DNA from 3 places in the Paenibacillus sp. FSL F4-0236 genome. Region 3 is predicted to be linked to each of the others. Evidence: riboswitches for the same ligand, from Rfam matches in the RefSeq annotation. Region 3 holds a riboswitch; each other region holds the start of a gene.
What was found. Region 3 has a riboswitch for cyclic di-AMP ahead of NSQ29_RS27240 (3D domain-containing protein). Riboswitches for the same ligand answer to the same signal wherever they lie in the genome.
Positions count from the first base shown of each region.

Region 1: it holds a riboswitch for cyclic di-AMP, as region 3 does, so the genes downstream of both, NSQ29_RS24745 (hypothetical protein) here and NSQ29_RS27240 (3D domain-containing protein) in region 3, are expected to answer to the same signal.
Region 2: it holds a riboswitch for cyclic di-AMP, as region 3 does, so the genes downstream of both, NSQ29_RS00830 (TrkH family potassium uptake protein) here and NSQ29_RS27240 (3D domain-containing protein) in region 3, are expected to answer to the same signal.

Region 1 covers NZ_JBBOBK010000001.1:5,544,433-5,546,635, reverse strand. The annotation lists gene NSQ29_RS24750 (hypothetical protein) at 1-114, opposite strand, end outside; cyclic di-AMP (ydaO/yuaA leader) riboswitch at 248-413, opposite strand; cyclic di-AMP (ydaO/yuaA leader) riboswitch at 834-1,024, shown strand; gene NSQ29_RS24745 (hypothetical protein) at 1,215-1,631, shown strand; gene kdpF (K(+)-transporting ATPase subunit F) at 1,758-1,835, shown strand; gene kdpA (potassium-transporting ATPase subunit KdpA) at 1,848-2,203, shown strand, end outside.
Region 2 covers NZ_JBBOBK010000001.1:182,203-184,405, forward strand. The annotation lists gene NSQ29_RS00825 (CPBP family intramembrane glutamic endopeptidase) at 1-353, opposite strand, end outside; cyclic di-AMP (ydaO/yuaA leader) riboswitch at 668-849, shown strand; gene NSQ29_RS00830 (TrkH family potassium uptake protein) at 984-2,203, shown strand, end outside.
Region 3 covers NZ_JBBOBK010000001.1:6,106,378-6,108,580, forward strand. The annotation lists gene NSQ29_RS27240 (3D domain-containing protein) at 1-994, opposite strand, end outside; cyclic di-AMP (ydaO/yuaA leader) riboswitch at 1,276-1,505, opposite strand; gene NSQ29_RS27245 (TatD family hydrolase) at 1,703-2,203, opposite strand, start outside.

The DNA.
Region 1 (2,203 bases), 560 kb from region 3:
GCCGACAATAGTTCTGTGATGATCCTCTTCGAACCACAACGCTCCAAAGCAAACATAATTTAGACTTATCGGCTCAAGTAGCCCTTGCTGAGTTCCCCAATAATAGTGTTTCATTCCTTTCACCCCGTCCAGCATGCTATCACCCTATAGATTCAGGTAACGCAAAAACCGCAGCAAGAGGAGGACCTCTGCTGCGGTTTTGGAATACAGGTATACACACACCTGTGCCAAAGCGTGGCGGATCAAGGGTCTCTCTCTTTACGCTTACGAGGTTAGCTGTCGGATTCGGACGGTGAGAGTCGCCCTACCTATGTGAGACTTGAACAGTCTCCTTCGGATTCACCCCAAGTAGGCCATGTGGCCTGATGGTTCCCCCGTTCCCTGCAAATGCAGGAACTCAGCGTTGAATGTATTTCGTGAAATAGATTCAACCCGAATCATACTCTTTTCAAGGTGTTTCTGTAAAAACAGAAAGTGTTCTTTTGAGCGCAATTTAAACCAAATCCTGCCTACTACGACGGAAAAGGGAACCAAATAGGTATTTATTGCGAGTTATCGGGCTTCTTCCTCGCTTAATCTCGACTTCTTGTTTTCTTACCTATAAAGGCGATTTTTTAAGATTTCTACATTTGTGGTGAATAAAATCACATGGTATGCCCGCTTTTCGCTAATGGATTAAAACTCGAGTAAACAAGAGATATAGAGAGATTGGATATCAAGTAAGCGCTATCCGATACGAAAATAGTTTTTAATTTGCATTATTTTGGCATCAATCAGGTTTTACAATTCTTCCTGCATAAGGGTATGATTACTCCTGTTTCAACAACAATCGAATATTTGATCCGCTTAATTTCCGTTAAGGAAAGCGGGGGAACCAACAATCGGCAGACGATGTGAGAGTCGGAAGCCGGTTATGGGGTGAATCCTGTAGAAGATGCGAGTGAGCTCGCATCTTCTACAGGTAGGGCGACTCTCACCGCCCGAATCCGACAGCTAACCTCGTAAGCGTATGGAGAGAGGATGAGTGCAATGTGACCGCTAGCGAGCCACAGAGGAGAATCCTTTGTGGCTTTTTGCTGTGCTTTTTTAAGCAAAGCATTTATGGAAAACCTCACGAAGAGGTCGTTATATTCATCATTAGCGGTAGCTTTTCTTTCAAGATCAGGGTGATCAAGTTCTGATCTTACAAGCAAAGCATTTGAGGAGAATAAGAGATGACAGATCAGAATGAATATGTACTGGTATGTGCGCCAACGAAGGCAGGCGAACATTTTATTAAGCTTCTAAAATTCAGAGGCATTAAGATGGCCGGATTGACCAACAACTTGCCTGAGAAGGCCCTACTCGAAGAGATGGGGATTGAACAAGTCGTTCTAGTTGATACCCGCCATCAGAATACTTGGTTTCGCCCGCCGTTCCCGGTAGGACGGGTATATCTGTTCGAGAGCAGCTTTACGTTATGCTGCCGCTACATTCAGATGTGCCGCACCTGGACGACACAGCCGATTTTTGTAATCACAAGCTCAATAAATCCTAGATTGGTCTATAAAAGACTTGGTGCAAGTTATGTAATCTATTCTCATAGTGGTGATGCTGATTTTCTAATCGATAAATCACCTCATCAAGGATAAAAGAAGGAGTGCGGGAGATATGATGGATCTGTATATGGTGGCTTCGTTAGCTGTAATTTACGGGTTGTTTTATGGATTTATGCGCTGGTGCGCAGGTGTAGTTGAGGATACAGGGAGGGATAAGTTGTGATTCTAGTAATCGCTGTTACCCTACTGTTGTTTGTATATCTGGTTTACGCATTGATTCATCCGGAGAAATTTTAAGGAGGGGCATTCATGGGCATTTTGCAAATAGTTGCTGTAATCGTAATTCTTATCTTGCTGGTTAAGCCGATGGGCACGTATTTATATTATGTATTTTCTAATGAACCGAACCGTACGGATCGATGGTTTGGAGGCATGGAAAAAGGGATTTATAAGCTGATCGGCCTGAAAAAACGGGACGGAATGTCTTGGAAGAAGTATGCGCTCAGCTTTGTGTTAACAAATATCGTATTGGTTACTTTCAGTTACATTGTTCTTAGATTGCAGCGGGGATTGCCGTTAAACCCGAATGGAATTACGGATATGGAACAGACGCTTTCATTCAATACAGTGATCAGCTTTATGACCAATACGAACCTGCAGCATTA
Region 2 (2,203 bases), 5.9 Mb from region 3:
CTAAGTGTTACACGAAAGATGTCAAAAGGATATCGTTGATCCAATTTCTTTTTTGTATAGTCCTCCAAAAGCTTCTCGCGGGACATATAACCATAAAAGGAAGAGTCCGTATCGTACAGTACATTCCACTGATCGGTTGGTGCTTTGGTGTAGTTCAGCTTTTGTTCTGCGAATGATATGGCTTTGTCGCGGGCTTCCGCCTTGCTGATGACAGTAGTATCTTCCCCGGCAGGGCTATTTAGCACCGAGGGAGCAATTTGAAACATAATAAATAGAATAAGACCGATAATGCCCGAGATGATGAGCCTCTTGGAGAGGGCACGTTGCTGTAAGGGCTGGCCAACGGGATTCATGTAACGCCTCCTTGTAAACTGACAATGTTATGTTCCATTATAGTATTAGTGCCATGATAGTTACAAAAATCATCGTATATTCTTTTTATGGGTAATAGAGATATTATAGAATAGGTAACTGAATATATACCATGAATTTAAGGTGATTCTTTCTTCATTTTTCATGAAAATCGATGCAATTGCAGGGAAAACACGGAAAAGTGATGAGAAAAGGCACTCTTAGTGGTACATCCTCTCCAAACCGCATTTTTCATATGAATCACCATTAATAGTGTCTTTGTGATTTATCGAAATAACATATATAATTTGTATGCAATTGTATATAGCCGAATTTCAGGTGAAAACGGGGGAACCATAAGAAGTAATGAAAAGATGAGTATACGCCATAGGCGTTGTCTTTATTCATCAGGGGTGAATTTCGTTCTAGGAACGAATAGGGCAGCCTGCACAGTCCGAATCCGTCAGCTAACCTCGTAGGCTAATTTACTGCAGGAACCAAGGGTAGCATTGGTTTTCCAGTGCTTTTTTTGTTGGAATTCTTTAAATTTTGATAAGAGGGTGAGCGTAGTGGCTTCACAGTTTCGCAGGGTTTCTGAATCAAAGTTCCTGAAGCTCTCTCCGCCTCAGATTATGGTGCTTGGTTTTGCATCGATCATTCTGATTGGAGCCTTGCTGCTAATGCTTCCCATTTCGAGTACCAGCGGGAATGCTGTTAGTTTTATTGATGCGTTGTTTACTGCAACATCGGCCACCTGTGTGACAGGACTTGTGGTGCTGGACACCGGGACGACATTCACCATTTTTGGGAAAACCGTAATTATGGTGCTTATCCAGGTGGGCGGCTTAGGGTTTATGACAATGGCGACCTTATTTGCCATGATGATGAAACGCAAAATTTCCTTGCGGGACAGACTGATCCTTCAGGAAGCAATGAACCAAGGCTCTATGGAGGGGATTGTTCGACTGATCCGGAGAGTACTTATTTATTCCTTGGTCATCGAAGGCTGTGCAGCGGTGCTTCTGTCCATACGCTGGGCGTTTGATATGCCACTGGGAAAGGCCATTTATTTTGGAATATTTCATGCGGTGTCTATGTTTAATAATGCTGGATTTGATATTTTCGGGGATTTCCGGAGTTTAACCGATTATGTATATGACCCGCTAGTGAACATCGTGGTGATGTTTCTGATTGTCTCTGGCGGTATTGGTTTTATTGTCATGTCGGATCTGGTGGAGTTTCGTGTCAAACGTAAATTATCTTTGCATAGCAAAGTTGTACTCTCCACCACTGCAGGGCTTATTCTTATCGGCGCTTTGGTTATTTTTATATTTGAATTTACGAATCAGCGCACACTGGGGAATTTAAATTTCGGCGGCAAAATATTATCGGCATTCTTTCAGTCGGTATCGCCCCGAACCGCTGGCGCCAATACGGTGGATATTGCCGGACTGCGGCAAGCCTCACAGTTCTTTATGGTTATTCTTATGTTTATTGGTGCATCTCCAGGATCAACAGGTGGCGGGGTCAAGACTACAACCTTTACGATTATGATTGGTGCAGTAATCGCGATGCTGCGCGGACGTGAAGATGTTGTACTGTTCCGTTACCGATTGGCGCAGGAGCGTATCTATAAAGCGTTGACGTTAACATTACTCGCTTTGCTATTGGTCCTCACGGTGTCGATGTTACTGTCCACAACAGAGGATAGTAATTTCTTAGCGATATTATTTGAGACGACCTCAGCTTTTGCCACGGTGGGACTAACCATGGGGCTGACACCTGAACTGTCTATCTTCGGCAAGATTCTGATCTGTCTGACCATGTTTGCAGGTCGGCTAGGTCCATTAAC
Region 3 (2,203 bases):
AGCCAATAGGGATTACATTCGGGTCTACCGCAATTGTACGACCTTCCGTTACGCGTGTTCCGGAGGCAGTTTTGGTACCAATACCTGGCTCTTCTGATGAATAAGCTGTCATGGAGACGTTCTTAATCATCTTCTTGTACTCAAAGTCTACGCCAGCCTTGCTAGTGACGTTATTAGTCTTGGCGCTAACCTTAGCCGTTTTTGAAGTGGTGTTTGATTTGGAAGTTGTTGTAGTCTTAGCTACAGCCGGCTTAGGAAGTGCTTTGGTACCAACGGCAATAATCTTATCTTTCGTTACCGTTTGTACTTCCTTACCAATCATGCGCATAGAGGCCAGTTCTCCGTCTTGGTAGATCTTTTCAATATGCTGAATCATGACGCCTGGTTTGCCTGCCTGTGCCACTCTAACTGTTCCCACAGTAAGGGAGGGGTCTGCTGTCTTGATGACTCTGAAGGGTAAGTTAGTTGATCGCTGTACAGTCTGTTTGTTGATGCGAACAATCTTAACCTCCATGTTTGCAGAAATGGTGGTGTCTAACGAAGGGAAAATCTTATCATGACCTTCTAGGGTAATGCCCATTTTCTCAATTGCTTTACCAATTGTGTCTTCGGTCGTATATAACGTTTTTGTTGCTCCATCCGCAGTAAGACTAATTTTCTGCGCACGATTGATAACGACACGGTCACCGTCTTTTATTTCATCACTCAGTCCTAAAGATAGTTCATCATGCGGCTGCAGCGAAATTTGCTCTTTCTCCAACACATCACCAAGAAGCGCTTCTCGCGTTTCAAGCGTCTGTGTTTGCCCGTCTATTACTAAAAATAATTGTTTGTTACTTTGACCGTGTACGTACAGCAGAATAAGTAGCGCGATAGCGACTGAAATCACGCCTGCAAGTAAAAGTACGCGAGTATTTACTTGCTCCCACCGTAATGCGAAAGACCTGCTGGATGACTGCGAATCATGGGATACTTCTGGTTGGAATACGCCCATTCTCTCCATCCTCCTTACATAGCCCCGTCGTCAATTGTATATCATGAGGACTGAATTCCTTTGACGAAACTATTTGAGATTGTCACAGGACACGCACGTAATAACTTAGCGTCTCCTGCTCATGGATCGCCTGCTCGGCACAGCTACTCCCACCCCTGTTATATAACAGTATGTGGGCAACATTCTATTTATTCAAAAATAAAAAAGCCTAAAAAGAGTTCAACTGAGGACTCTTTCGTGGCTTCTCCAATATCAGAATAGAGAATGCTTGTGCACGAGGTTGCCTCTCTTACTTGCGCTTACGGGGTTAGCTGTCGGGTTCGGACGAAAGAGAGACGCCCTATTTCAGGTCACCCGCTCATGGCGGTTGCCCTTAAATTCACCCCAAAGACCACGTGAAGAAATCAAATACTGTCCTACGGCACGTCTAAACCGTATTTAAAATACAGGCATGCGGCAGGTCAATATTGGTTCCCCCGTTCTCCATACGGAGACTCAGCGAGACGATCCATGAATCAATGGCTGTCACTATAACACAGCTCACATCACTGAAAAGATGATATCCTGTTTTGATGCATGTTGTAAAGGACGATTCAACCACGTTTACGCAAAAATATGGTTAAAATATTGTAATATTCAGCCGTTTTTATATTAAAAAAGTTTAATATATCGGCCATTCTCTATTTTTCGCCTGTTTTGCTCCCGTTTTCACTCAATCCCAAATCGTTCCAGTGCGTTCGCATACGTTATTTTAGCCAATTCTTCCCATGTTAACCCTTTAATTTCAGCTGCTGCCTCTGCTACAAGCTTCACATGAGCGCTCTCATTTCGCTTCCCGCGGAAGGGGTGTGGAGTCAAATATGGAGCATCGGTTTCGATCAATAATCGGTCTAGTGGGGTCTGCGCAAGCACTTCTTTTGGCACTCTTGCATTTTTGAACGTAATGGGTCCTCCAAAGGATAAATGAAAACCAAGATTCAAGCACATTTTAGCTGTTTCCCAGCTTCCTGAGAATGAGTGCATCACGCCTCCAACCTCATTTGCTTTTTCCTCCCGTAAAATCCGTACAACATCCTCATGGGCATCACGATCATGAATACAAATCGGCATATTTAATTCACGGGCTAGTCCAATTTGCTTGCGAAAAACTTCATGTTGCACATCCTTGGGAGAAGTATCCCAGTAATAATCCAGTCCGATTTCACCAAT